3 regions of the Halomonas sp. 113 genome follow, and region 2 is predicted to be linked to each of the others. Evidence: predicted binding sites of a transcription regulator. Region 2 holds the regulator's gene; each other region holds the start of a gene.
The links. Region 2 encodes FNR, which switches genes on or off when oxygen is low (the NO sensors DNR and NnrR bind a similar motif). Its sites were predicted from a motif close to TTGATNTANATCAA; they were not measured.
Positions count from the first base shown of each region.

Region 1 (9,686 bases), 120 kb from region 2:
GCTTCCTCGAATACCTGTCTTCCGACACTGCTCAGGAAATTTTCGCCTCCGGCAACAATGAGTTCCCGGTAGTTGACGGCATCAAGAAAGACCCGGTGCTGGAATCCTGGGGCAACTTCAAAACGGATGACGTGAACATCAGCGTACTGGGTGAGAACAACCCTGAAGCGATCCGCATTTTTGATCGCGTCGGCTGGCGTTAAGCCCCCCTGCCCGCATTGAAGGAAGAACCTCGCTAGGCAAAAATCACCTAAGTAGAGGCTAGAAACACCCGCAACTGCGGGTGTTTTGCGTTATAGCGCTTCTAAACATGCTGGCACTGGCGGAAAGCGCCGGGGACGACCATCTTCCTGCATATAGAGGGTACACACCTGACTTTCAGGCAGCTCTAATGGCACGTGGCTGGAAATAACCAGAATCCCATGCTGTGCGCGGCGCCCAAGGCTGGTGACTACATGACGCCGAGTTACCGCGTCAAGCCCGGCTAACGGCTCGTCGAGCAGCAGAATGGGCCGTCGCGCCAGCAGCACGCGTCCCAGGGCGATACGTCTCGCCTGACCTCCAGAGACGGCTGCTCCATACTCGCCCAAAGGTGTCTCAAGCCCCTGGGGCAACCCTCGCGCCCAGGTGCCTAGCGCCAAATCATCAAGAACGCTCCACAGCTCACTATCACCGGCATGACGGGCACCAAGGCGTAGATTTTCCGCCAGACTCATGTCAAACAAATCCCACTGTTGGGGCAGATAGCCGACGGCGTTGTGCATTGACCACTGCTCAATGGGATAACCATTAAGGCAACACTCCCCGGACAGCGGCAGCAACTCGCCGGCCAATACCTGCAACAAGGTCGATTTGCCACACCCCGAGGGGCCACGTAAACAGAGTATTTCACCGCTCTTCAACGCCAGGTTGATACGTTGCGGCCCCACCAATGCTCCAGGCAGGCGTGCTGTTAATTGGCTGACATTTAGCTGCCAGCTGGGCGGTGTGATTTCAACCTCCTCAATAGCGGCTTGCGCCCTCGGCGTCCCTTCCGACAGGGCATTGAGGCGATTCCGTGCGGCAAGGCTCGCGCCCAAGGCAAGAAAACTATGGGTCAGTGGTGCCAATATTTCCCCTAATGCCAGGATCGCCAAGACGGCGGCTAACAGCATTGGCACCGTCAAATGGCTGGCCGCTAACAGCGCTTCTGCCTGCCATAGCACACTAACGATGGCAGCTCCCAGCGCCACCTGCTGCAACGCGGTGGTCAGGCTGGCAAGCAGTTGCTGGCCCTCCTGATGCGCCAAGTAGTCGGCGTCCCATTTTTTCACTCGTTGGGCCATCTCTGGCCATCGCCCCCACAGCACTAATGAGGTAATGGCTGCCAAGGGCTCAATCAGTGCCACCCGACGACGCTCAGCAAGTTCGGCCCTCTGGCGTGCCTGATCAATACCACGCCATAACGCCAGTAACGGCAACCCCAGCCAGGCTAACAGCACTCCCGGCAAAGCAGCCCACATCAGGGTGCCACTCAGCCAGTAAAGTCCTGCCATGACAACCACCACCATTAGCCCGGCCCAGCCCCAGGGCAGGAGCGCCCGCAATACCACCTGATCAAGCTGGTCTATATCGGTCACAAGGCGATGCATAGCGTTGGCCGTACCGTGGTGAGAAGGACTGGAAGCCGCCTGCAATAATGGCTTTTTCCCCAATGCCATGAACAATCGACAACGCAGATCCTTCAGCAATCCTAGCGCGGCATCATGGGACGCTAGGCGTTCACCGTAGCGCCCGGCCGTGCGTACAATGGCGCACAGACGAATCAGCGCTGCGGGGCGAAAATAGTCGAAACCGAAGGCGGTCGCCGTCATCGTACCGGCAACCGCCGCCGCGGTAATAAACCAACCCGAGATAGCCAGCAAGCCAATCACAGCCAGCAGCGTGGCGGCGCCTAGCAAGAACGCCAGCGACCAGCCGCCACGCCGAAGCAACAGCAAATCACGCAGCCGGATAGTGGGAGGTTTTTCTACAGAGGGGGTCTTGTTTAATCGCAGCATGTCATGACCTCTTTCGATGACAGCTCAATTTGCCGATCGACCCACTCCAGCCCCGCCGACTCGTGACTGACGATAAGCACGCTACGCCCACGGCTAAGCTTTCCGATCAATGCATTGAGTTGCCAGGCGGCATCCGGATCAAGGTGGGCCGTGGGCTCATCGAATAGCCATAGCGCTGCATCGCGAAGCAGCAACTGCGCCAATCCCAAACGTTGCAGCTGGCCACCGGATAGCCCCTGTCCGCGCTCGCCCAGCTGCGTGGCAAGCCCATTACCGCGAAGCAGAATCGGCCACAGGCCAACCAGGGTCAGAACCTCAATAAGCTCTTGATCTGTTTTATCCGGGGCCGCCAAACGCAGGTTATCTGCAATGCTGCCGGACTGGATCGGTGGTTGCTGACTAAGGTAGCCAAGCTGGCGTTGCCAGGTGGCGCGGGACCACCGGGCAAGTTCGCAACCCTTCGCCTTCAGGCTGCCCTGGTAAGCGCTAAATCCCAACAACGCATGCAAAAGGCTCGACTTGCCCACTCCGCTTTCGCCCTGCACCAACACCCTTTCGCCCGCAGCCAGCGTGAGGTTAAGCGGCGCCAGACGAAGCCGACCGCCTTCACCCCGAACACTCAGCTCGCTACACTCCACGGTGAAAGACTCGACGTTTCTCGCTACCGGGGGTAGCGGTGCCTCTTGAGGCTGCCAAGTGTCAGCTTCCAGCAGAGGCATCAGCGCCTGCATGGCACCGATTGCTTCCGCCCGGGCATGATAGTCAGTGCCCAATTGGCGAAGCGGCGCATAGAACTCGGGCGCCAGCAGTAAAATAAACAGCGCCCCCTGATAGGGTACCGGCACCTCCGCTTTCGCCCAGGGCAAAAGGCCAAGCAGCCCTAAGCCGAGATAAAGCGCCACCAAGGCAATCGCCAGCGCGGCAAAAAACTCCAGCACCGCGCTGGATAGAAAGGCAAGTCTAAGCACCCGCATAGTACGTCCACGGTAGGCGTCACTCGCCTGGGCGACCTTGGTCTCTGCTTGGTCAGTTGCTCCCATGCGCTGTAGCGTCGCCATCCCACGAACCAGGTCGAGGAAGCGGCCCCCCATACGCGCCAGGGCGACGAACTGCTGCTGACTGGCACCCGCAGCCGCACGTCCCACCAGGATCATAAACAATGGCACCAACGGCGCGGTCATTAGCATCAATCCCGCGGCCAAGGGGCTGTGCAGCGCTACCACCGCCGCTATCAGGCAGGGCACTAGCACCGCCAGCAAGCTCTGTACCCGATAGCGGCTAACGTAGCCGTCCAAGGCATCCACCTGCTCCAGCACCTGAGTGGCCAAGGCGCCATCACTGCCAAATTGGCGCCTAACCGGCCCAAGGTGGCCAAGCTGCGTTAATAACTGGCTGCGTAAGGCGTCACGAGCACGCAGGCTGGCCTGACGAGACAGCCACTCCCGGCCAGCGTGGAGAAAAGGGCGTAGCACCATGCTAATGGCCAGCCCTGCTAGCCAAACCGTCGGATGGCCCGGCGACTCCCTACCCTGCCAAAGCAGTAACCAATGGTGAAAAATAGTGGCCAACAGCCAACTCTGGGCAATCAGCAATACCACGCCGATCATCGCTAGCAGCGTGGCGCCCCGCAACCACCAGCGTTGTTGGGCAAGGCAGCGGTTCAGCCGATGCCGCGGGTCATTGGCTTCAGTCGCTCCGCTCATGCTCGGATTCGCCTTCATAGCCATTCACTTCAAGCCACATGGCGTTAAGAATGCTGACGGCAGCCGCCAGCGTGACACCCAAAATCCAGGCGAAATACCACATACGACACCCTCCTCAGTAAAGCGCTTTGTCGTTATCACGAATAAATTGCTCGTTCAGGCGTCCGCGCATGACCCAGTAACTCCAGGCGGTATACAGCAGCACCAACGGCACGAAGATACACACCACCACAAACATGATCTTGAGCGTCAACTCGCTCGCCGTGGCATCCCACATGGTCAGGCTATGGTTGGGGTTCAGCGACGACGGCATCACGAAGGGAAACATCGTAACGCCCGTTGTGACCACCACCATGGCCATGGCGACAGCCGAACTGGTAAATGCCAGCGCATGGCGTCCCAGCTTCATGGTCAGCGCGCAGAGCACAAAACCTAAGACGCCCAGTACTGGCAGTAACCACAACAGCGGGAAGCGGCTGTAGTTGGTCATCCAGCCGCCAGCACTGACCGCCACGATTTTACCGGTGGTATCGTTGTACCCCTGGGTGTCGATTACGCTAGTCACTTGGTAGCCATCAACGCCCAGGAGCAGCCACACCCCACCCAGTACGAACAGTGCCGCGCATATCAGTGCTGTCAGGCTGCCGATGGCCGCACTACGGCTGCGCAGTTCGCCCTCGGTTTTAAGCTGCAACCAAGCCGCTCCGTGGGTGACGAACATCATCAGGCTCAACAGCCCGGCCAATAGCGCAAAGGGGTTCAATAGGCCCAGCAAGCCGCCCTGATACTCCAGGCGCAGATAGTCATCGAACTGGAAGGGAACGCCTTGCAAGAGATTGCCAAAAGCGACACCAAAGATCAGCGCGGGAACGGCGGAGCCGATCGTCAAACCCCAATCCCAACGACGGCGCCATGTGGGATTTGCCAACTTGGAGCGATAATCGAACGCCAGGGGGCGAAGAAAAAGCGCGAACAGTGTCAGCATCAAGGCGAGATAGAAGCCGTTGAAGGCCGTTGCGTAAACTGGAGGCCAAGCGGCAAACAGTGCGCCCCCTGCGGTGACCAGCCAGACCTGATTACCGTCCCAATGAGGCGCCATGGAGTTGATCATCACCCGGCGCTCCTCATCGCCGCGCCCGACAACGTTGAGCAAGGCGGCAACGCCCATATCAAAACCATCGGTGACCGCGAAGCCCACCAATAGCACGCCGATCAGCACCCACCAGACAAACCTAAGGGTTTCGTAGTCCATCATCATGCCTCCCGTGCTGGGGTTGAAATTGGATAGTCAGACTCAGCGTCATCATCCAGATAACCGCTACCGGAGGGCCCTTTGCGGGCAAAGTGCTGCATCAGCCACATTTCGATGATGACGAAGATGGTGTAGAGGACGCCAATAGAAATCAGGGTAAACAGCACCTGCTCGGCCGTCAGGCTGGAAATGGCCAAGTGAACCGGCAGTATCTCGCCGATTGCCCACGGCTGACGCCCATATTCGGCCACGAACCAGCCCGCCTCACAGGCAATCCAAGGCAGCGGTAGGCTGAACAGCGCGAAGCGAAGTAGCCACCGGGACTTCTCTGGCTGACGACGTACGCTATGCCAGAAGGCCAGCGCAAACAGCAACAGCATGCTAAAGCCCGCGGCGACCATGGCCCGAAAAGACCAGAAAAGCGGCCAAACCTTGGGAATCGACGCTTCAACGGCTTGATCAATTTCGGCTGTGGTCGCATTGGCTACATCGTCGCTATAGGCACTGAGCAGTAGCCCATAACCAAGATCGCTGCGCACTTCCTCGAACCGAGCCATATCCCCTTCGCGCTCTTCATCACTGCGCAGGCGCTGCATGAGAGCGTAGGCCTCCTGGCCATTGACGATGCGCTCGCGGTGCTCTTCCTTAAGCTCTCGAATACCCATCACTTCGGTATTCAGCGAGCGCGTGGCGATCAAGCCCATCACACCAGGTATGCGGATGGCAAAGTCGGTGTGCTGTTCCGCCTCGTTGGGGAGCCCAAATAGCGTGAAAGCCGCAGGTGCGGGATGGGTTTGCCACTCTGCTTCGATGGCGGCCAGCTTGACCTTCTGCACATCCCCCAGCTCATAGCCAGACTCATCGCCCAGTACAATGACCGATAGCGCGCTGGCCAACCCGAAGGCAGAAGCAATCGCAAAGCTGCGCCGCGCAAAGGCAATCTCACGCCCCTTGAGCAGGTACCAGCTTGAAATCGCCAACACGAAAATCGCCCCGGTGACGTACCCCGCTGACACGGTATGCACAAATTTGACTTGGGCGACGGGGTTGAGCAGTACCTCTGCAAAGCTGACCAACTCCATACGCATGGTGGCTAGGTTGAGCTCCGACCCTACGGGGTGCTGCATCCAGCCATTGGCTACCAGAATCCACAGGGCTGACATATTGGTCGCCAAGGCCATGAGCCAGGTAACCGCCAGGTGCTTCTCTTTTGACAGGCGATCCCAGCCGAAGAAGAATAGCCCGACCAGCGTCGACTCAAGGAAGAACGCCATCAAGGCTTCTATCGCCAGGGGCGCTCCGAAAATATCGCCGACATAGTGAGAGTAGTACGACCAGTTAGTGCCGAACTGGAACTCCATGGCGATACCGGTCGTTACCCCTAACGCAAAGTTAATACCAAACAGCTTGCCCCAGAATTTGGTCATCTGACGATAAATGGTTTTACCGGTCATGACATAGACCGACTCCATGATCGCCAGAAGTATCGACAGCCCTAGCGTTAAGGGTACAAACAGGAAATGCACCATCGCCGTAAAGGCGAACTGCAACCTGGATAATTCAACAATGTCCATGAGTGACTCCCGATGGATAGCTTAAACACACCTTTCGCCCCACCGGGAAACCACAGACAGGTGCTAACCCAGGCAAAGCGATGTGTATAGGCTATTCCTCCACCCGAGCCAACAATTTGATCTTGATCAATTCCTTACTTAAGCATTGCACTGTTGCGACAATATGCCATCCACCCCCTTCCTCATTCAGAGACGCAGGCGTAAACGAACGAGGCTTGCGGTGTTGGTAGTAGGCATTAGTGCGCTTCATCCCAATTGGCACCGCTCTCCGCTTCTACAATCAGCGGTACTTTTAGCTCAGCTGCGCCCTGCATACGCTTTTGTACCTGCTCGATAAAGGCCTCGACCTGCTTCTCGGCGACTTCAAACACCAGTTCATCGTGCACCTGCATCACCATCAGCGCATCGAACTCGCCTTCCGCTAGCCACGCATCCACATTGATCATCGCCTGCTTGATAATATCGGCGGCAGTGCCCTGCATCGGCGCGTTAATCGCGGTGCGCTCAGCGCCTTGGCGACGGTTGCGGTTTTGCGACTGAATTTCCGGTAGGTAGAGCCGCCGACCCAGCACGGTTTCGACAAAGCCATCTTCAGCTGCCTGGGAGCGAATACGCTCCATATAGCGGGCCACGCCGGGATAGCGGTCAAAGTAACGATCAATGTAGGTTTGCGCCTGGTTGCGCTCGATATGCAACTGACGCGACAACCCCCAGGCACTCATGCCGTAGATCAAGCCGAAGTTAATCGCTTTGGCGCTGCGGCGCTGATCGCCAGAGACCTTCTCAAGAGAGGTGCCGAAGACTTCTGCCGCCGTGGCGGTGTGAATATCACGCCCTTCGGCAAACGCTTCCAGCAGCCCTTTATCTTCAGATAAATGCGCCATAATGCGCAGCTCAATTTGCGAGTAATCGGCGGCGACAATACGGTAGCCAGGGCGGGCAATAAATGCCTGACGAATTTTGCGCCCCTCTTCGGTACGGATGGGAATGTTTTGTAAGTTGGGATCCGACGACGACAGTCGCCCGGTCGCAGTGACCGCCTGATGATAGCTGGTGTGTACCCGGCCAGTGGCTTTATTGAGCAGACGCGGTAGCTTATCGGTGTAGGTGGACTTCAGCTTGGCCAGCCCCCGGTGCTGCATAATCACCTTGGGCAGCGGGTAATCCAGCGCCAACTCTTCCAGCACACCTTCCGCGGTAGAAGGTGCGCCTTTAGGGGTTTTCTTGAGCACCGGAATTTTCTGCTCTTCAAATAGAATCTGCCCTAACTGCTTGGGTGAACCGAGATTAAATTCGCGCCCGGCCAGTTCAAACGCCTCTCGTTCTAATTCGCCAATGCGCTGCTCTAACTGTTGGCTCTGTTTGTGCAGTAGCTCAGCATCCACGGCGACACCGTTTCGCTCGATGCGCGAGAGCACTTTGATCAGCGGCAGCTCAATATTATCCAGCACCTCCGCCAGACGCCCTTCGCTCTCGACCTGGGGACGCAGCGCTTGCTGCAGCCGCAGGGTGATATCGACATCTTCGCAGGCGTATGGCGCCGCTTGCTCCAGGGCAATCTGGTTAAAGGTCAACTGCTTGGCGCCCTTACCGGCAATCTCTTCAAAGGAGATGGTCTTTTCACCCAAATACTTGAGCGCCAGCGAATCCATATCGTGCCGGGTGGCGGTGGAATTGAGCACATAGGAGGCCAGCATGGTGTCAGCAAAAGGGCCTGCCACGGAAATCGCATAGTTGGCCAACACGGAAATGTCGTACTTGAGGTTTTGGCCAATCTTGGTTTTTGTCGGGTCTTCCAGCAGCGGTTTTAGCGCCGCCAGCACCGTTTTACGGTCAAGCTGCTTAGGCGCATCCAGGTAGTCGTGGGCAAGCGGAATATAGGCCGCCTCACCCACTTCCAGCGACAAGCCAACGCCAACAATTTCCGCATCCATGTAATTAAGGCTGGTGGTTTCCAGATCGAAACAGAAGCGCTCGGCGTTTTGCAGCCGATCCAGCCAGCGCTCGAAGTCTGCCTGTTCGAGGATGACCTGATCTTCACGAACAGAGGCTTGCACAGAAGTGCTCTCCCCCTCGGACTCGCTACCACCTTCTTCAGCGCTTACGGGCGCAGGCTCGCCGCCTTTAACGTCATCCACGCCTTCGTCTTTGCCTTCCAGCAGCTCGCCCAGCCACTGGCGGAATTCCATCTCTTTATACAGGGTGACCAGCGCTTCGCGATCCGGATGGGCAATATCCAAATCATCCAAGCCCACCGGCAACTCGCAGTCGACTTTAATGGTGGCCAGCTGATAGGAGAGAAACGCCTGATCGCGATGCTCTTCAAGCTTCTTGGGCAGAGTTTTGGCGCCCCGGAAAGTGAGCGTTTTCACTCGCTCTAAGTCGCCATAAATGGTCTCCAGCCCACCGCCCATGCCTTGCAGCAGCCCAATGGCGGTCTTCTCACCTACGCCGGGCACACCGGGAATGTTATCGACCTTGTCACCCATCAGAGCGAGAAAATCGATAATCAATGCGGGCGGCAGGCCGAATTTTTCTTCTACGCCCGCCTCATCCAGGGTTTCATCCTTCATGGTGTTCACCAGAGTAATATGGGCATTAACCAGTTGCGCCATATCCTTATCGCCGGTGGAGATCACTGCATCGCGGCCCGCCTGGGTGGCGTGATGGGCCAGGGTGCCAATCACATCGTCCGCCTCTACGCCGTCAACGCAAAGCAGCGGCAGGCCCAGCGCCTTCACGCAGGCGTGCAGCGGAGCGATCTGGCTGCGTAGGTCATCGGGCATCGGCGGGCGGTGCGCTTTATAGTCGCTGTACAGCTCATCGCGGAAGGTTTTGCCCGGCGCGTCAAACACCACCGCCATGGGGCTTTCGGGGTAATCCTTAATCAGCCGTTTGAGCATGTTTAACACGCCTTTCACCGCGCCCGTTGGCTGACCATTGGAGGTCGTTAGCGGCGGCAGCGCATGAAAGGCACGGTACAGATAGGAAGAGCCATCGACGAGGACGATCGGAGCGCGAGCCATAACCAAGTTCCATTGTTAGATAGGATTGCTTAAAAAGAATTGCCAATAAGAGTGCCTCACATGATACGCGTTGCACAGGCAGCCTGTAGAGC
Region 1 covers NZ_LR881453.1:4,013,600-4,023,285, forward strand. The annotation lists gene YERSI8AC_RS18990 (Fe(3+) ABC transporter substrate-binding protein) at 1-203, shown strand, start outside; gene cydC (thiol reductant ABC exporter subunit CydC) at 294-2,039, opposite strand; gene cydD (thiol reductant ABC exporter subunit CydD) at 2,027-3,742, opposite strand; gene cydX (cytochrome bd-I oxidase subunit CydX) at 3,726-3,845, opposite strand; gene cydB (cytochrome d ubiquinol oxidase subunit II) at 3,858-5,000, opposite strand; gene YERSI8AC_RS19015 (cytochrome ubiquinol oxidase subunit I) at 4,997-6,568, opposite strand; gene polA (DNA polymerase I) at 6,805-9,594, opposite strand.
Region 1: the regulator FNR is predicted to act here: its motif matches at 6,685-6,698, upstream of YERSI8AC_RS19015 (cytochrome ubiquinol oxidase subunit I).

Region 2 (9,686 bases):
CGTTTAATGAGGTCATACGCCATGGTCGATGTGGATCTATCCCAACTGCCGTTTACGCTCCTTGACGATGAGGGGCGTGACCACATTCGTCGTGGCATTGACCTGGCCTATTTTGATCGTGACGAAATCATTTTAGAGACTGGCCAAGCGGGTGAGTTCGTTTATCTGATCCATAAAGGCGAAGTGGCGGAAATCGATCCTACATTGCCCTCATCTACCGCGCGTATTGGTCACTACACGGCAGGGGACCTGTTTGGCGCGATCAGTATTCTCAACGGTAAAAGCCGCTACCGCTTTAAGGCTGAACAGGAGTGCCTGTGTTACCTAATGCCTAAAGCACTGTTTCAGCAGCTGTGTCGCCACTATCCTGATTTCAGCAGTTTTTTTCGCCAATCGCTGACCCATAAGGCGCGCCTGATGACCGAAAAGCGCGCCGAAGGTGGCGTCACCATGTCAGGCTTTATGCTGGCCAAGGTAAGCGAGTGCATGCGTGCGCCACTGCTGATGGCAGCGACGACCGATATCGCTAGCGCTGTAAAACAGCTCAACGAAAGTCACGCCGACAGCCTGCTGGTGTCGACCCAGGACGACACCCTCGGCATGGTGACCAAAACCGATCTGCTCAACGCCTTAGTGCTAAAGGGCAGCGCGGTAACATCATCGGTGGATAAGATCGCCCATTTTAACTTGGTGACCGTCGCACCGGATCAGTACTTATTTGAAGTATTGGTGCTGATGACCCGCCATAAAGTGGCGCGGGTGGTAGTGATGGAGCAAAACGTCTTGAAAGGCGTTGTAGAGCTCACCGACGTGCTTAGCTACTTCTCAAGCCGCAGCTATGTGGTGAGCCTGCAGATCGAGCAGGCGACCAACTTAGAGGCGCTTTCGGCTGCCAGTCAGCGCACCCCGGAGCTGGTCAAAGCGCTGATGGCCCAGGGCGTTAAGCTGCGCTTTGCGATGGATCTGCTTGCGGCACTAAACGGCCGTATTATTAGCAAGGCCTGGGAGTTCACTGTCGATAAGCGCTATCACGAGCAGAGCTGCATGATGGTGATGGGCAGCGAAGGGCGCGGTGAGCAGATTCTAAAAACGGATCAGGATAACGGCTTGATTCTTGCCGATGAAACCCAGTGGCCTGATCTTGCCAGCCATATGCAAACGCTCACCGATACCCTGATTCAGCTTGGTTACCCGCCGTGCCCCGGCAACATTATGGTGTCTAACCCCGAGTGGGTGGCCACGGTATCCCAATGGAAAGGTAATATTGCCAAGTGGGCCAGGGAGCGTGATGGCGATAGCCTGATGAAGCTGGCCATTATGCTCGATGCTCATGGCGTGGCGGGCAACCCGAGCTTGCTTGAGAGCGTGCGCGATGAGCTGTTTGAACGCTGCTCGGGCGATGAGCTGCTGCTTTCCTATTTTGCCCGCACGGCGCTGCGCTTTTCGACGCCGCTGACGCTGTTTGGTTCGCTGAAAAAGCCTCAGCACGGTATCGATATCAAGAAAGGCGGTATTTTCCCTATCGTGCACGGTGTCCGCACCATGGCGCTTGAGCGGCGCATCAAAGCCACCTCGACGTTTGATCGCTTGGATGCCCTGGTTACTGACGGCCGGTTGGATCGCCGTTTTGCCGATGACCTGGGCGAAGCGTTGGCGCTCTTTTCTGAGCTGCGCCTCAAGCAGCAGCTAAGTACGCTGGAAACTTCTGCGGATGCGAAAGAAACTAACGCCCAAAGCAGCAGACGCGCTAACCGTGTCGTGGTGCAGAACCTCTCTTCCCTGGAGCGCGACCTGCTGCGCGAAGCGATGCATATTGTCAAAGACTTTAAGCAGCGGCTTTCCCACCGTTACCATTTGGAGTATTCGTGAGCGGAATGCGGCTGTTAGATCGACATGTGACGCTATTTAGCGGCTCGCTGCGCACCTTGTTAAGGCGTGAAAGTGACCGGCGTCGTTGTGCAGACTCCCCCTATGCCTGGCTGTTTCAGCCCTATATGGGCGAAGAGCTGGTGGCACTCGCCTGCACCGCAACGCCCACGCAATCATCACCTGTGATCAGCGTGGCGGCAGTGGTGCTGAGCCATCAGCAGGTGCATACCAGCCGCGCTTTTGTGATCACCCTTGGCAGCGCGAAGCAGCCCGCGAGCGCAACGCTGCGCCGTCATCACTTGCTGTGCGAGGCGGGGGAGATACTGCTACCAAACAGTGATAACTTGAGCGCGCTAGTAGAATTTATCGGCAATCGGCCCATCGTTGGCTGGCAGTTAGAGAAGCGCATTGGAGCATTGAATGCACTGCTCAGTAAGCGGCTGAATTTTGCCCTGCCCAACGCCCAGGTCGATGTGGCAAAACTGCATCAGCGCCAACTGCGCCGTTTGCACCCGGAGGTCGAAGCGCCCAGCAGCTTCGCCCAGGCGTTGGCATGCTGGCAAGTACCCGTCATGGGCAAGCAGAGTGTGCTTGGAGAGGCCACCGCCAGCGCACTGCTGTATATGCGCCTGCAGCGTATTATGGCGCAGGCTGCTTAGGGAGGAGCGACGAGTAGTTGGGTCAAGGCGAAGAGTGTTGTTAGAATAGCGCCCAATTATTTATTTGTAGCGCCTCTTCTCTTCACCATACCCTCGGCAGTGCTTATACCATGCAATCTCTTGATCACTTTGATCCTGCTCACCTTGATACGGTTGGAGCCACCCCAGCTAACGCTGAGCACGACCAGCCTGAGCTGGCTGATGCGAAGCAGAAGCGTGAATTTAACAAGCTGCAAAAGCGTCTGCGCCGAGAAGTGGGCAATGCGATCATTGATTACCAAATGATCAATGAAGGTGATCGCGTAATGGTCTGCCTCTCCGGTGGAAAGGACAGCTACACGATGCTGGAGATTTTGCGCAATTTGCAGCGCAATGCGCCGGTCAATTTTTCGCTGGTAGCGGTCAATCTGGATCAAAAACAGCCGGGTTTTCCCGAGCACGTATTGCCTGCGTATCTGGATAAGCAGGGCGTGGAGTACCACATTGTCGAGCGCGATACTTACTCGGTGGTAAAAGAGAAAACCCCGGAAGGTAAAACTACCTGCGCGCTTTGTTCACGGCTGCGGCGCGGCTCGTTGTATGGCTTTGCCGAAGAGATTGGCGCCAATAAGATAGCCCTGGGCCATCACCGGGAAGATATTCTCGAAACGCTGTTTCTCAATATGTTCTTTGGCGGCAACCTGAAAGCGATGCCGCCAAAGCTGCTATCCGATGATGGGAAGAATATCGTTATTCGGCCGTTGGCCTACTGCAAAGAAGCGGATATTGCTGAGTTTTCGCGGCTGATGGAGTTCCCAATCATTCCCTGCAACCTGTGCGGCTCCCAGCCTAATATGCAGCGTCAGGTGGTCAAAGAGATGCTCGCCGAGTGGGACAAAAAGTTTCCCGGCCGCCTGGAGAGCATGTTCAAGGCTGTCACCAACATTTCCCCTTCCCAGTTGGCTGACCGCAGCCTGTTCGATTTTGAAGGCCTTGAGGCCAAGCAAGCAGAGCTACTGGCGGGGCGTATCCAAGCCTTTAACGTCAGCTAGCTGTTTGTTCTTCCTCTTCGGCGAGGGTAATCAAGCGCGGCATATCGAGAATGTTGACCTCTCGCCCGGAAACCGCCACCACGCTTTGTTGCTGAAAGCGGCTTAAAATGCGGCTGACGGTTTCCACCGCTAAGCCCAGGTAGTTGCCAATATCGGCCCTCGGCATTGAGAGGCGAAAGCTGTAGGGCGAGTAGCCCCGGCGACGAAAACGATCCGAAAGGGTAATCAAAAAGGTGGCCAGCCGTTGATCGGCGGTTTTGCGCGAGAGTAGGCGCATCATGCGTCGGTCATCGCGTAACTCTTTGCTCATGCTCCGATACAGCTGGCCACGTAGCTCAGGGATCTCTTCTGAGAGCAAATCCAGGCGGTCAAAAGGAATCTCGCAGACCGTGGTCGTTTCCAGGGCGATAACGCTACCGGGGTAATGCTCTTCGTCAATGCCATCCAACCCCACCAATTCACTAGGCAGGTAGAAATTGGTTAGCTGCTCGCTGCCGTTACCTTCGGCGGTGACCTGTTTCAAACTGCCCGAACGGACTGCGTAAACGCTGGTAAAGGTGTCGCCCTGACGAAACAGCGGCTCGCCTTTTTTGAGTGGTGCACGGCGACGAATAATAGCGTCGAACTGCCCCATATCGTCCAGCTCAAGGGCAAGCGGCAAGCACAGAGAACTCAAGCTGCAGGTTTGGCAGCGAGTTTCGTGGAGTAGTGAGCGACGACGGCTCATGGGTTCCAACATGCGTTGCTCCTTGAGTGGGTCACACTTATCAATTAGAAAATCCTTACTTATTATAGTCGCTTTAGCATGCCTGCAATAAGGTGATTAAACAATCTTAGAATACCGTTGTCCCGTTTGCCCGGAAAGGTGGGTATCAAACGCCATCGCTATATGGCGAATCAGCAGCCGCCCCATCGGCGTGGCGTTAAGCTGATCACCGCTGCGGGTCAGCAGGCCATCCTGTTCGGCGCTCTGCAGGCGCTCGAGCGCTGGCGCAAAGTAGCGGGGGGCATCGATGTTCCAGCGTTGACTAACGGCGGCCAGGTCAATGCCCATATCGCACATCAGCCGCTCAATCACATCCCGGCGGATCAGGTCGTCATCACTTAAGCGTATGCCACGCACGGTGGCAAGCTGCCCCTGATCCAGCGCCGCTTCGTAGCGGGCCAGATCGCTAGGATTCTGCGCATAGACGTCATCAATACGGGAAATCGCCGATACGCCAAGCCCGATTAAGTCGCACTGAGCATGGCTGGAGTAGCCCTGGAAGTTGCGCTGCAGCGAGCCTTCGCGCTGGGCAATAGCCAGGCTATCGTCAGGGCGGGCAAAGTGATCCATACCGATATGCACATAGCCAGCTGCGGTGAGCATTTCGATGGTGGTGCGCAGAATCGCTAGCTTCTCTTCTCCGCCTGGCAAGTCATCGACATTAATGCGCCGCTGCGGGGCAAAACGCTCGGGCATATGCGCGTAATTAAACACAGAAAGGCGCGCCGGGTTGAGCTCGATCACCTGGCGTAGGGTGTTGGCAAAGCTCTTTTCAGTCTGAAATGGCAAGCCATAAATTAGGTCGAGATTGAGCGAGCGAAAGCCCAGGCGATGCGCCTCCTCCATCAGCGTTTCGGTAAGTACCCGAGGCTGGATACGATTAATCGCTTTTTGCACCAGTGGACTTAAATCCTGAACGCCCAAGCTGATGCGATTAAAGCCGAGGGATTCGAGATGGCGCAGCGTAAACACATCCGCTTCGCGAGGATCTATTTCAATCGCGTAATCGCGATCAGCAGACGACGAAAGACCAAAACGGGCGTCCAGGCGATCAATCAGGTCACCCATCTGATTCAAGCTGAGAAAGGTTGGCGTGCCCCCGCCCCAATGCAACTGCTCCACCGGTCGTGATGTATCCAAATGGCGTGCGGTCAGCACCATCTCGCGGTCAAGCCGGGCTATATAGGGCTCGGCAAGGGCAGTGTTTTTGGTAGCGATTTTATTACACGCGCAGTAGAAGCAGATCTTGCGGCAGAAGGGCACATGAACGTACAGCGAGAGCGGACGCTTACTGGCATTGCTACGCTCCAGCGCCTGGGTCAGGTCGCCAGGGGTAAATTGGTCGTGAAACGATAGCGCTGTTGGGTAGGAGGTGTAGCGTGGGCCGTTGGTGTCGTAGCGACGCAGTAACGCTTCGTCCCACACCGGCTGCATAGGGGCTGCGGCAGCAGCGGGTGCAAGAGGCAAGGCAGCAGGGGTATGAACGGGCATGAAGGGGCGCTCCGACGTTAGGATATGCCGCTAGCCTAACCCGTGGTGAGGAGGTAAATGTTGAGCCACGTCATGCTATTAGAGGTTGTGTACCGAAAGTGTCCACAGTTGCCACAGCGCAAAAGCGATAATTGTCAGCGCTGCCACGCTGCGGGTCGCGGGGTGACGTATCAAATGGCTGAGCTGGCGGGCAGCCAGGCCAGTGGCAAGCAGCGCAGGTAGGGTGCCAAGCCCAAAGGCGCCCATGAGTAGAGCGCCCTGAAGCGGGTCGGCAATCGCTAAGCTCCAGGCCAACATGGAGTAGACCAACCCGCAGGGGAGCCAGCCCCAGAGCGCTCCCAGGGCGAAGGCTTGGGGAATATGCACTACGGGCATCAAGCGACGCCCCACGGGTTCGATAAAGCGCCATAGTCGCCGGCCAACGGCCTCCACTTTGAGCAGCCCTTTCCACCAGTTGGCGATATACAGTGCCATTAAGATCAGCATCAGCGCGGCAAATATCTGCAGCAGCAGGCGTGCCGTAGCAGAAAGGGAAAACAGCGTGCCTAGCAGTGCCACCAGCGTGCCTGCGCTCATATAGCTAACAATGCGGCCTGTGTTGTAGCTGAGCAGCAGGCCTCCCATGCGCGCCGGATGACGCATGCTGGGGGGAACTGCAAAGGTGAGCGCGCTCATAATGCCGCCACACATACCAATGCAGTGGGCGCCGCCCATCAAGCCAAACACAAACGCCGCCATTAGCGGCGGCAGATCAAGCCCCGTTGGATTCATGGCCGAGGCTCTTGGTCGTCGGGTGTGTCTGCCGCTGATGGTTCGGAAGATTTTTGCTTTGCCTGCTGATGCTGGCGGCGCTGCTCAGGGCTAAGATCGTTTTCATCCTCATCAAATAGAATGCGGTGCGCTGGGCCTTCTAGGTCATCGAACTGATCATTTTTCACCGCCCAGAAAAACGCCCAGACGGCGAGGCCCAGCAAAATCAGGGAAAGCGGGATCAGCAGATAAAGAATCGTCATGCGGCCACCGGTGTTGAAGTGTCTAGCGTTGGCGCGGGCTGAGGTCGCCAGCGCGACAGTCGCAGGGCATTACCCACCACTACTAGCGAGCTAAGCGACATTCCAATTGCGGCTAGCCAGGGCGGCACCAGACCCATTGCCGCCAGCGGCAGCGCCGAAAAGTTGTAGCACACTGACCAAATCATGTTCTGGCGCATGATACGCCGGGTGGCGCGGGAAATCTCGATGGCCTCAAAAATCCGCATCAGACGTGGGCTGAGCAGCACTGCGTCGGCGCGAGTGCGGGCTAGATCCGTTGCGCCATTCATGGCAATCGCCACATCGGCACCGGCTAACACCGGCACGTCGTTAATGCCGTCACCAATCATCGCCACGGTTTCGCCTGCGGCTTGAAGCTCTTTCATCCGGGCCAGCTTGCCTTCTGGGCTGGTGCCCGCATGCCAGATGGCAATATTGAGCTGATCGGCCAGGCTTTCCACTGCATCCTCGGTGTCACCAGATAGCAGCTCCACGCTTAAGCCCAGAGCCTGGAGGGCTTTGATCGTGGCGGCAGCGTCGTCGCGAACGCCATCGTGCAGGCCAAACCAGGCGCGGGGTGCACCGTTTTCACTAAGCAGCAGCCATTGGCCTTTGGCAGGCGCCGCCATGACGTTATCCACGGCGCTATCTATTGCGCTAGCCATTGCAAATTCGGGCTTGCCCAACCGCCAACGAGCGCCGTTTAGGCTCCCTTCGAGCCCTTGCCCGGTGTGGCTGTGAATATCTTTGGCTTGCAGGGTAGCCTCTCGGAACGGCCGAAAGGCGCGGGCGATCGGGTGTTCCGAGTGGGCTTCAAGGGCGGCGGCAATGGCCCGTGCATGCTCGGCGGTTAATTCACCAAAGGGCTGGGTTTGGGTAAGGTGCATTTCGCCGCGGGTTAGGGTGCCGGTTTTATCAAAAATCACCCGGGTAACGTTAGAGAGCGTCTCCATGGCATCGGCGCGGGTGATCAAGACGCCGCGCTTTCGCAGTTGGCCATGACCAGCTGCCAGTGCCGCGGGAGTGGCCAGCGCCAAGGCACAGGGGCAGGTCACCACTAGCACCGAAAGTAGTACCCAGAGCATCCGTGAAGGGTCGATAAACCACCAGGCGAGGGTCACGCAAGCCGTTACTACCAGCAGGCGCAGCACGAATAGGTGTGCCATGCGCGCAGCCATCTGGGCCAGCCGTGGGCGGCTGGCAAAGGCACGGTCGGTCAGATCGACGATACCCGCTACACGGGCATCGCGCCCTGTGTGGGTAACCCTTATCACCAGCGGGTTTTCCATGTTTTGGCTACCGCCGGTAATGCGGTCGCCCACTCGGCGGGTTACTGGTAGGTATTCGCCGGTCAGCATTGATTCGTCCAGGCTCGATTCACCCTCCTCGATGATGCCATCGGCAGGCACGCCATGGCCGGGCTTGATCAATACGCGATCGCCGGGAGTGAGTTCGCTGGCGGGCAAAATGCGCTCGCTGCCGTCACTGTCCAGCCGTGTGGCCGAAATCGGCAGCACGCCGCTCAGCGCATTGCCGCTATGCCCGCTGCGGCGCCTGGCGCGACTCTCCACGTAGCGGCCAAACAGCAAAAAGAAGGTGAACATGGTCACCGAGTCAAAATAGACCTCGCCCACGTCAAACAGCACCGCATAGCTGCTGGCAAGATACGCCCCGCCGATTGCCAGTGACACCGGCACATCCATGCCCAGTACGCCGGTGCGCAGGTCGCGCAGGGCGTTGCGGAAAAACGGCTGGGCGGAGAAAAACACCACTGGCGTGGCCAGGGCAAAGGAGAGCCAGTGGAACAGTGCGTAGAAGTCTTCGCTGATTTCACCGGAGCCGGAGACATAGATCGGGATCGAGAACATCATCACCTGCATCATGCCGACGGCGGCAATAATCAGCCGACGTACGTTCATGCGCTCTTCATGCTGCAGGCGCGCCTGGGCCTGGTCTGGCTCGTAGGGCTGGGCCTCGTAGCCAATCGCGGCCAGTTCGGCCAGCAGTTGCGAGAGCTTCAGCTGCTGAGGATCCCAGCTCACCCGCAGGCGGTGGTGAGTTAAGTTCACGGCGCTGGTGGCAATTCCCGTTAAGGCATTCAGGCGGTGCTCGATCAGCCAGGCGCAGGCAGCACAGGTAATGCCTTCGATGGCGAGGGTCGCTTTGACGTTGCCCTCATCGCCGTCGGGGTGAACAAACTGTGCCTGAAGTCCGGGGTCGTCAAACACCGACCAGGTATCGGCTTTGGCAGCCTGGTGCTCATCAGGGCGTTCGGGCAGTTCGGTACGGTAGCGGTAGTAGCTTTCAAGGCCCCCATCGACGATGGCATGGGCCACCGCTTCGCAGCCAGGGCAGCAGAGCGGATGGGCATGATCATCAAGGGTAATCGACCAGGGCGCCCCAGCGGGCACCGGGTTACCACAGTGGTAGCAGGGCGCGGCAGTCGTTACGTCGCTCATTCGCTTGCTTTGCGTCCTCCCGGCAGTAGTGTGACGCTGTCTTCATCGGGGAATGTGGCTTCACCGGTAAGGCGCCAATCGGCATTTTCCAGCGCGGGCTGAATCTGCAGATACCAGCGGTAACGCAGGTTGTCAGGGCCTTGTGTGATATAGCGGCCGTCACGGACATGCTCAAGTACGAAGGATTGATCACGATCATCTTCGGTAGGGAAGATAAAATCCAAATAGAGTTTGTCGGGACGCGCATCGCCGCTTAAATCAATCACAATATCGCTGGTAAGCGGATCAAGGCGTAAATCTGCGCTTAGGTTTAACTCTCTGGCACGGTCTTGCTTGGCAAGCACCATATTGATGGCTTTGCCATGCTTGTAATAATCCTC
Region 2 covers NZ_LR881453.1:3,891,697-3,901,382, reverse strand. The annotation lists gene YERSI8AC_RS18470 (DUF294 nucleotidyltransferase-like domain-containing protein) at 22-1,869, shown strand; gene YERSI8AC_RS18465 (DNA polymerase III subunit epsilon) at 1,875-2,528, shown strand; gene ttcA (tRNA 2-thiocytidine(32) synthetase TtcA) at 2,639-3,559, shown strand; gene fnr (fumarate/nitrate reduction transcriptional regulator Fnr) at 3,552-4,298, opposite strand; gene hemN (oxygen-independent coproporphyrinogen III oxidase) at 4,383-5,816, opposite strand; gene YERSI8AC_RS18445 (sulfite exporter TauE/SafE family protein) at 5,895-6,587, opposite strand; gene ccoS (cbb3-type cytochrome oxidase assembly protein CcoS) at 6,584-6,829, opposite strand; gene YERSI8AC_RS18435 (heavy metal translocating P-type ATPase) at 6,826-9,306, opposite strand; gene YERSI8AC_RS18430 (FixH family protein) at 9,303-9,686, opposite strand, start outside.

Region 3 (9,686 bases), 3.7 Mb from region 2:
GAAGGGGTGCAGGAAGATGTCATTGAAATCCTCCTGAACTTGAAAGATGTTGCGATCAAGATGCACAGCCGCGATGAGGCGGTGCTCACGCTGAACAAGCAGGGCCCAGCCGTCGTCACCGCTGGCGACATTGCGCTTGATCATAGCGTCGAAATCGTCAACCCGGACCACGTCATTGCTCATGTCAATGAAGGTGCCGAGCTGAAAATTCAGCTTAAGGTAGCGCTGGGTCGTGGCTACGAACCGGCTGACGCGCGCGGCTCTGATGAAGAGTCACGTGCCATTGGCCGCCTGCAGCTGGATGCCACCTTCAGCCCTGTCCGCCGTGTTTCCTACTCGGTTGAGGCCGCTCGTGTCGAGCAGCGCACCGACCTCGATAAGCTAATTATCGATCTGGAAACCGACGGTACCCTGGATCCGGAAGAGGCTATCCGTCGCAGTGCGACCATCCTGCAAGAGCAGCTGGCCGCCTTCGTCGACCTGGAAGCTGATAAAGAACAGGAAGTCGAAGAGGAAGAGGATCATGTCGATCCAATTCTATTGCGCCCCGTAGACGATCTTGAGTTGACCGTTCGTAGCGCGAACTGCCTAAAAGCCGAGAATATTTACTACATCGGTGATCTTATCCAGCGCACAGAAGTTGAGCTGTTGAAGACACCGAACCTCGGTAAAAAGTCTTTGAATGAAATCAAAGATGTATTGGCGGCTCGCGGCTTGTCCCTTGGCATGCGGTTGGAAAATTGGCCACCGGCAAGCCTGAAGGACGACAAAGCCTCCGCGTGAGCGTCGACTTGAGTCCCAGTTTGGTAAGGAATTACAACCATGCGTCATCGTAAGAGTGGTCGTCATCTGAATCGCACCAGCTCGCATCGTCAGGCCATGTTCAAGAACATGTCTGTCTCGCTGGTCGAACATGAAGTCATTAAGACAACCCTGCCGAAAGCCAAGGAGCTGCGTCGCGTAATCGAGCCGCTGATCACCTTGTCTAAGCAGGATAGCGTTGCAAACCGTCGTTTGGCGTTTGCCCGCACGCGCTCTAAAGAAGCCGTCGGCAAACTGTTCAACGAATTGGGTCCGCGTTATGCCGAGCGTCCGGGCGGTTACGTCCGTATTCTCAAGTGCGGTTTCCGCACCGGCGACAACGCGCCTATGGCGTTCGTTGAACTAGTTGACCGTCCGGTTGTTGAAGAAGCCGCTGCAGAAGAGTAATCCTCTGCGCCAGGCCTCTTTGGTAGCGAATGAAAACCGACCCTCAGTGGTCGGTTTTTTTATGGGCGCATTTATCTTCTGTTTTCTACACTTAACGGCGTCTATTCTTCGTACTAATACCCTATACTCGGCCTATTATTAAATTGAGTAAGCGTCGCGTGCCGCTTGGGCAAGCCTTGTGTTGTAGCTTGAGTGTGGCATGGTAGTTAAGCAGCGGCAGGTTGGTTAAACAGCGATTCGAACTAGCGCATTGATAACAAGCAAGGGGCAGGTATGTATGCGAGGATAAAAAGCGCTGCCGGGGGAGCGTCGGCGATAGGGTTTTTGAGTATGCTAATGCTGCTCATACTTGCGATGGTCACTACTGCGCATGCCGACAACCCGCGCTATGCGGGTATTGTCGTTGATCTGGACAATGGCGAAGTGCTTTACGCCGAGAATATTGACGATCAGCGCTATCCTGCGTCGCTTACCAAAATGATGACGCTCTATCTAACCTTTGAAGCGTTAGAAGAGGGTACGCTGCGCTTGGACCAACCCTTGCCGGTTTCCCATTACGCTGCCGCCAAGCCTGCTGTCAAACTGTGGCTGGCGGCGGGCAGCTCAATTCCGGTGGATACCGCTATTCGCGCACTCGCGGTTCGCTCTGCCAATGATGTTGCCGCAGTGGTTGCCGAAGCCCTGGGCGGCAGCGAAGCCCACTTTGCGCAAATGATGACCACCAAGGCACGCGAGCTTGGCATGCATGCCACCACCTTTCGCAATGCCTCTGGCTTGCCGGATGACGGCCAAATCACCACCGCGCGGGATATGCTCACGCTTTCGGTACGCGTGATGCAGGACTTCCCCCAGTACTACCATTACTTCGGCCTGCAAGAGTTTACCTATCGCGGCACCCGGCACACCAGCCACAATCGATTGGTGCGTGACTACCCAGGTGCCGATGGCCTAAAAACGGGGTTCATTCGCGCCTCTGGCTTTAACGTGGCCACTACCGCAGTGCGCGGTGATCGGCGGCTGGTGGGCGTCGTCATGGGTGGTTTTTCATCCCAGTCCCGGGATACCCATATGGCCAATCTGCTGGATCGTAGCTTCTTGCGTGCGTCCCTACGCGACCAGCAAAGCTGGATGGGCGACACCAGCTTCTCGCGGGAATTTATGGCCTTTGCACCCCCTGCTCAGCCGGTGGCACCACAGCAGCCAGCGCCACGCCAACCCCTGCTGGCGGTGGTCGAAACGTCAACATTGTCACCATCGAGTAACTCTACCCCCTCAACGCCGGTTGTCGATCTTGAAGAACAGCTAGCCGATATCGTCACCATTCAGCGCCCAACGCCGGCAAGCGAAGATCCACAGCCCGACCCACTTCAAGCGTTCATTGAGCGTGAACGCAAGATGGCCTCTGTCAATGAAACGGGCGGCGGCTGGGGGGTGCAAGTGGGTGCTTTCAGTCGTGAAGCCCAGGCACGGCAATTGGCGCAGCAGGCGGCTCAGCGGATTGCACAGACTTTAGGCGGACGCATTGCTGTAGACACGGTAGAGGGCCAAAACCCGGTTTATCGCGCCCGGCTAATGGCATTGGACGAGCAGCGCGCTCGCCAAGCGTGCCGTGAGCTGCACTCCCAAGGTATGGACTGTATGGTCGTTAACGCCAGCTTGTAAGGGGGTGGGCCGTCATCACCCCGCCAATGGTTAATTGGCGGGGTTTTTCTTTTTTGGCACTTTGTATTGACCAGTGAACAGGGAGATCGCGGTGACAACCTCGCTGAAAGGCATACTCTGCATGTGTTTGGGCGTTCTTTTCCTCGCCCTAGGCGACGCTGTTTCCAAGTGGTTAGGTGAAGTGCACTCGCCACTGCAGATTATTTTCTTCCGTGCCTTGATATCGCTACCGCTGATTGCGCTGCTTGCCCATTTTGCCGGTGGGTTACGCAAGCTGCGTACGAAACGGCCGGGCGTCCATTTGCTGCGCGGATTGATTTATACCGCCACCATGGTCTGTTTCGTATGGGGGCTAACGCTGCTCCCCCTGGCGGAGGCCACGGCGATTGCCTTTGTGGCGCCGCTGTTTGTGACCCTGCTTTCGGTGCCATTGTTGGGTGAGCGCATTGATCCACCGGTGCTGATCGCATCCTTGGTGGGGTTTGCGGGGGTGCTGATCGTGGTGCGGCCCAACGGCGATGCGTTTCAGATGGGCGCGCTGGTATTGGTGGGGGCGGCGCTATTCTATGCGCTGATGATGATTACCGCCCGGCGCTACGGCGCCCGCGAACACCTCTGGGCAATGCTGTTTTACATGACCTGTGTGCCGCTGGTGGTGACCGCGCTAACGCTGCCATGGGTGTGGCAGACACCCCAGCCGTGGCACTGGGTAGGCTTTTTCGCCTCCGGAATATTGGGCGTTGCGGCCACCGCTTTTATCACCTTGGCCTTCCGGTTTGCCCCTGCGGCCATCGCCGCGCCGTTTGATTACACCGCTATGCTCTGGGCGGTACTGCTGGGCTGGTGGTTCTGGGGCGAAATGCCGGATCTCTGGGTCTGGGTAGGCAGTGCCTTGATAATGGGCAGCGGGTTAGCGGTGGCGTATCACGACCGTAGGACAACCCTTAAACGTCGTCCTACCGCTTAACTGACGTCACTCTACCGCCACTTTTTGATCTAGGTCACGGAAGCGGTGAGCTTGCCAAAACGGCGGGTTTGGGCTGGTTATAATCCTGGCCTTTCATCGCAGTCCGCTGCGAGCCATCGTCCTGATCACGGTGACTGTCTATGCAAGCCCCCGAACGACTGAAGCAAGCTCCCGAGCTCCTTTCCCCTGCGGGCACCTTCAAGAACATGCGTTACGCCTTTGCCTATGGGGCCGATGCGGTCTACGCAGGGCAGCCGCGCTATTCTCTCAGGGTGCGCAACAACGATTTTAAAATTGATAACTTACATCGTGGTATCGAGTATACCCATGCCCGAGGCAAGCAGTTTTACGTTGCCTCCAACATTGCCCCTCACAACAGCAAACTGAAAACCTACCTTCAGGATATGGCGCCGGTGATCGAGGCAGGGCCCGATGCGCTGATTATGTCGGATCCCGGTTTGATTATGATGGTTCGTGACCGCTGGCCGGATCAACCTATCCACCTCTCAGTGCAATCGAACGTCGTCAACTGGGCTGCCGCCCAATTCTGGCAGCGGCAGGGTATCAGCCGCATCATTTTGTCTAGGGAGCTATCACTGGAAGAGATCGGCGAAATACGCGAACAGTGCCCAGGCTTAGAGATCGAAACCTTTGTTCACGGCGCACTGTGTATCGCCTATTCAGGGCGTTGCCTGCTGTCGGGTTATTTCAATCATCGCGACCCTAATCAAGGCACCTGCACCAACGCGTGTCGCTGGAAATACAACACCATAGCGGCAACCCACGATGACACGGGCAACTTAATAGCCGCCCAAGGAAGTGGTAGCGCTGCGGCCGGCAGCCCAGATGAGCTTTCGGCGCTGATTGAAGACGTTTCCCGCCCTGGCAAGCTGATGCCTGTGCATGAAGATGAACACGGCACCTACATCATGAACTCCAAGGATCTTCGCGCGGTGCAGCACGTGGCTCGGCTGACGCAAATGGGCGTGGCGTCACTAAAGATTGAAGGACGCACCAAGTCCCATTACTACGTCGCGCGTACAGCGCAAGTTTATCGACAAGCCATTGATGACGCCGTCGCTGGACGCCCCTTTAACAAACGGCTAATGGATGAACTTGAGAACCTGGCGAATAGAGGGTACACCGAGGGCTTCTATCAACGCCATGTGCACGGTGAGTTCCAAAGCTATGAGCAGGGGAACTCGATCGGCGTTCACCAACAGTTCGTCGGTGAAGTGTTGGGTTTCGATCCGGCTCGTGGCAGGTTGGAAGTCGAGGTTAAAAACCGCTTTGAAGTAGGGGATGGCATGGAGCTTATGCTGCCAGGTGGCAATCACCGCTTCGTGCTCAAGCATATCGAGAACTTAGGAGGTGAAGCGCAGAGCGCAGCACCTGGTTCTGGGCATCGCGTGCGAATCCCCGTTCCCAAGGTCAGCATTACCCCTGAACAGCTTGAGTTTGCGCTGTTAATGCGTGATCTCAAGCCTTTCAGAGCAGCACAATCTGAATCGTTAGGGGTAGCGATCAGCTAAACGCATAAACGTCCATCGCAAGCACACCGTGCTCTACGCTGTGGTGCAGCTGTTTTGCGTCGCCTCCTGCCCCCATGGCCACCAGCAATGGCTGAAAGTGTTCAGGGGTCGGGTGGTTCTCCTGCGCATAGGGTGCGCGCTCCCAGCTAAGCAGCGCTTCACGATCATTGGCGATAAGGCGTTCGCTTACCCAAGTGGCAAATTCATCTACCCAGGCGGGCACAGGGCTCTCCTGGGGCATGATTTCATACAGGTTATGGGTCAGGCTGCCCGAGCCGATCACCAAAATCCCCTCTTCCCGCAGAGCCGACAGGCGCTCGCCCAGCGTGGCCAGCTCCGCATTGCTCCAGCGCACCGGAAGTGACAGCGAGACAACCGGCACATTGGCGTCAGGAAACATCAGTGAAAGAGGCACCCAGGCGCCGTGATCCAGGCCGCGCTCTACCCGCTCGGCGCCCAGTAACACGGCCAGCCGTTCAGCCAGTTTCGGCTCACCCGGGGCAGGATACTGGCACTCGAAAAGCGCCTGTGGGAAGCCGCCAAAGTCGTGAATGGTCTCTGGTTTGGCGCTGGTGCTGACCTTAAGCGCCAGGCTCTCCCAGTGCGCTGAGACCACTACCACCGCCTTGGGCGCAAGCTGCCTGCCCAGTTCACGTAGAAAGGCATGAGCCGGGGTTTTATTGAGGGCCAGCATGGGCGAACCATGGGAAATAAACAGGCTAGGTAACATGAGTAACTCTCCTCAGCAGCATGGCCAACGCTGGCGGTAAGCAAGCGCTGGCAATAGGGTTAGGTGCTAGTGTTAGGTGTTAGGCGAATCGGTTGCTTAACACCCAGCGGCCGCTGCCCAGGCCCGCTTGCACGATTAACGCCAGCGTCCAGAACACCGGGAATTCCCAACCGCCGCCGGCATTTGAGAACATCCAGCCGTTGCCAAGATGCACCCAAGCAGCGCCGAGCAGTACCGGCACCAGTGCCAGGCTCACCCAGCGGGTGTAAACACCCAGAATCAGGGCGGCTCCACCGCCCACTTCCGCGGCAATGGTCAAGTAGGCCAGAAACCCTGGTAAACCCAGTGATTCAAAATAGCCGACGGTGCCCGGTAGGGTAAATACAAACACCTTGAGCAAACCGTGAGCAAGGGCCATCACACCCAGTGCGACGCGCAGTAGCGAGATGGCCTGGGGTTGTAAAGAGTGCTGTACAGAGGGCTGTAGAGAGGGGGCAGAGTGAGTATGCGTTGTCATCGTAGTAGCTTCCATCGAGTGGTTGATGACGCTACTTTACAGCCGGATAAGATCGAGATAATCAGCGTATTTTGCACATCACTGTTGCGTAATGGGCGACAATCCAATGTTCTGCTCCCAAACTGGCGGATCGCCCCACGCCTCGGTGAGCAGGTCGATGAAGCGTTCCACCTTGGCGGGCAGGTAGCGCCGGGCGGGGTAGAGGGCATGAACATCGAGCCGTACCGCTGGCTCATTGGTCAAGATGGGCACTAAACGCCCGCTGGCGATACTCTCTGTGACCAGAAAGCTGGGCTGCTGAGCGATGCCCAGGCCAGCTTCCGCGGCGTGGGTGAGTACATCGCCGTTATTGCTTTCCAGTGGGCCATTGACCGTCAATGACTGCGTGGCAATCTTCCAGTCAGCGCTCTGTTGGCCGCTGCGGTAGCGTAGGCAGTGGTGCTTGGCAAGGGCTTGAACGCTGTCGGGTTCACCGTGGTTGGCAAGATATTCAGGCGATGCGCAAAACAGTAGGCGGCACCGCGTCAGTCGGCGCGCCACCAGGCTGGAGTCAGGCAGGCTGCCGATACGGATCGCTACGTCGTAACCCTCTTCAAGCAGGTCGACACGGCGGTCGTTCAAATCCAGGCGCACCTCTAGCGCGGGGTGGGTGTGCATAAACTGGGCGACGAGCGGCGCTAGGTAGCGGGTACCAAAGCTCATCGGCCCATTAACGCGCAGCCGCCCACGCACATCGCTGGTACCTTGGCCCACCTCGGCGGCGGCCTCATCGAGCGCTTGCAGTATCCCTTGGGCGCGGACTAGATAGCGTTCTCCGGCCTCAGTGAGATGTAGTCGTCGCGTGGTGCGTTGTATCAGTCGCGCGCCCAATGTCTCTTCCAGTGCCATGACCTGGCGGGATACGCGAGTGCGGGAAATATCCAGCGCTTCAGCAGCGCGGGTATAGCTACCCAACTCGGCTACCCGCACAAAAGCGACGATATGCTCTAACTGATTCATGACGCCGAATCGGCTTGGAAAATCTGAAAAGCGCGCGCTGCCTTGTAAGGGTCGGGCTGGCCACAAATGGCCGATATCACCGCTAAACCGTTCGCTCCCGCGCGCTGTACGCTAATCGCATGATCCGCTTTCAGCCCACCAATGGCCACGCTGGGCAGTGGGCACGCCTTGACCAGCGCCGCTAAACCGCCAAAGCCGATGGGTTGGGCGTGATCTTGTTTGCTCTCGGTGGCAAACACGGGGCCAATCCCGACATAATCGAGTAGCTCAAACGGAGAGACTTGCAGCTGGGCGATAGTATTGATCGACAGGCCGATAATCGCTTGCTCACCTAGTACCCGGCGCGCTTGCTGAACGGCTGCGTCGCTCTGACCGACATGCAGGCCATCTGCCTGGCTTTCTAGTGCCACCTGCAAACGGTCGTTAATGATCAGCGGGACACCGGTGCCTGCCAGAAGCGCTTTTAACCGTTTGGCTTGGGCAATCATCTGTTCGTCGCTGGCATGCTTGTCACGCAACTGCACGATGGTGACACCGCCTTTTACCGCTGCCTCAACCGTTTGTTCCAAACCATACTCTTGGCAGAGCGTGGCATCGGTGACCAAGTAGAGCGATAGATCAAGCGGCATGGATTGCCTCCAGTTGGGCATAAGTAGTGAGGTCGTCAGGGGTGAGTTGATACAGCGCATCCAGCAGTGCCACTTGAAAGCTACCAGGCCCGTTGGCGTTGCTGCCCGCACGCTCTCCTGTGACCGCAAAGCAGGCCAGCGCGGCTGCCGTTGCACCCAGTGGGGCGTCGCGGTTGGCAGCCACAAATCCCGCCACTAGCGCGCTCAGCCCACAGCCAAGCGTTGTTACGCGGGGCATCAAAGGATGGCCACCGTTAATGCGGTAGTACTGTGTGCCGTCCGTCACCCAGTCGCTTTCACCGGTCATCGCGACAATACAGCCGTGTTTTTGCGCTAATGCTATCGCAGCGTCCACGGCTTGGTCGGTGGCGGCTGTGGCGTCCACGCCACGGCCTTGGCTAGCTAAACCGTTAAGGGCAAGAATTTCAGACGCATTGCCACGAATCACGCTGGGTTTAGCGGCCAGCAGCTTCGCGCACAGCGTTTGGCGATAGCGCGTGGCGCCAACGGCGACGGGATCTAATACCCAGGGAATGGCATGCTGATCGGCAGTCGCTGTGGCGGTGAGCATAGCGTCAGCCCAGTGGGCAGAGATCGTACCGATATTAATCGACAGCCCCGCGGAGATAGCCGTGAATTCAGCCACTTCTTCAGGCGCATGCAGCATGGCGGGCGACGCGCCGGTGGCTAACAGCAGGTTGGCAGTGCTGTTCATGGCCACATAGTTGGTCATGCAGTGAACCAGCGGTGTCACTGAGCGCAGCGTCTCAAGGTAATCGCCAAGCGGGCGTAGGGTCATAGCATCCTCCCGGCAGGGAGGTGGTAAGCGTTACCACGACTCCCTACGCCGGTGTTATCCGGTTCAGGTTCAAAGGGTGCTTCTCAGCCCAACCGTAACGGAGGGCGCCCCTGTCGAGGGATTACTATCCTTGCCTGAAGTAGCCCTGTAAAGCCCCGGATGCGGACGATAGCAATCTAACGAAACGAAATACGCGTACCGTAGGTAAGCATTTCATCAGGTGTCATCGCTTTACCCTCGACCCCAATCATCTCGTCACCACACTGGTCGGCGAAGGTTAGCACGCCGTGGGTCAAGCCCAGTTGGCCCAGGGTATCGCGGATTTCGCCCGTGCCCAGAAAAGTACTGACGTGGCCCTTGTTATCGCTCAGCTCAGACACGCCGTTAGCATGGTGAAAACGCACTTTGTAGATTCCATCCATCGACTCGACTTCAACAATCGGCGAAAAACCGTTGTGAAGCGCATTGGAAAGCTGTTTTAGCGTCAGGTGGTCACCCAGCGTCATATCGATCGCACTCATGGAAAACTCCTGTAGACGCCTCAAAGGTGGGGCATCACTCATGTTGCGGGAACTGCTTTTTGTAAAGCTTATGAAGAATAAGTGTAGGGTTTTTGTTTAGTATTGCCAGTGCGCTTATCGG
Region 3 covers NZ_LR881453.1:142,398-152,083, forward strand. The annotation lists gene YERSI8AC_RS00830 (DNA-directed RNA polymerase subunit alpha) at 1-783, shown strand, start outside; gene rplQ (50S ribosomal protein L17) at 823-1,209, shown strand; gene YERSI8AC_RS00840 (D-alanyl-D-alanine carboxypeptidase family protein) at 1,540-2,871, shown strand; gene YERSI8AC_RS00845 (DMT family transporter) at 2,963-3,838, shown strand; gene trhP (prephenate-dependent tRNA uridine(34) hydroxylase TrhP) at 3,979-5,370, shown strand; gene YERSI8AC_RS00855 (DODA-type extradiol aromatic ring-opening family dioxygenase) at 5,363-6,100, opposite strand; gene YERSI8AC_RS00860 (DoxX family protein) at 6,180-6,617, opposite strand; gene YERSI8AC_RS00865 (LysR family transcriptional regulator) at 6,696-7,616, opposite strand; gene thiE (thiamine phosphate synthase) at 7,613-8,245, opposite strand; gene thiM (hydroxyethylthiazole kinase) at 8,235-9,044, opposite strand; TPP riboswitch at 9,068-9,166, opposite strand; gene YERSI8AC_RS00880 (hypothetical protein) at 9,221-9,565, opposite strand.
Region 3: the regulator FNR is predicted to act here: its motif matches at 3,863-3,876, upstream of trhP (prephenate-dependent tRNA uridine(34) hydroxylase TrhP).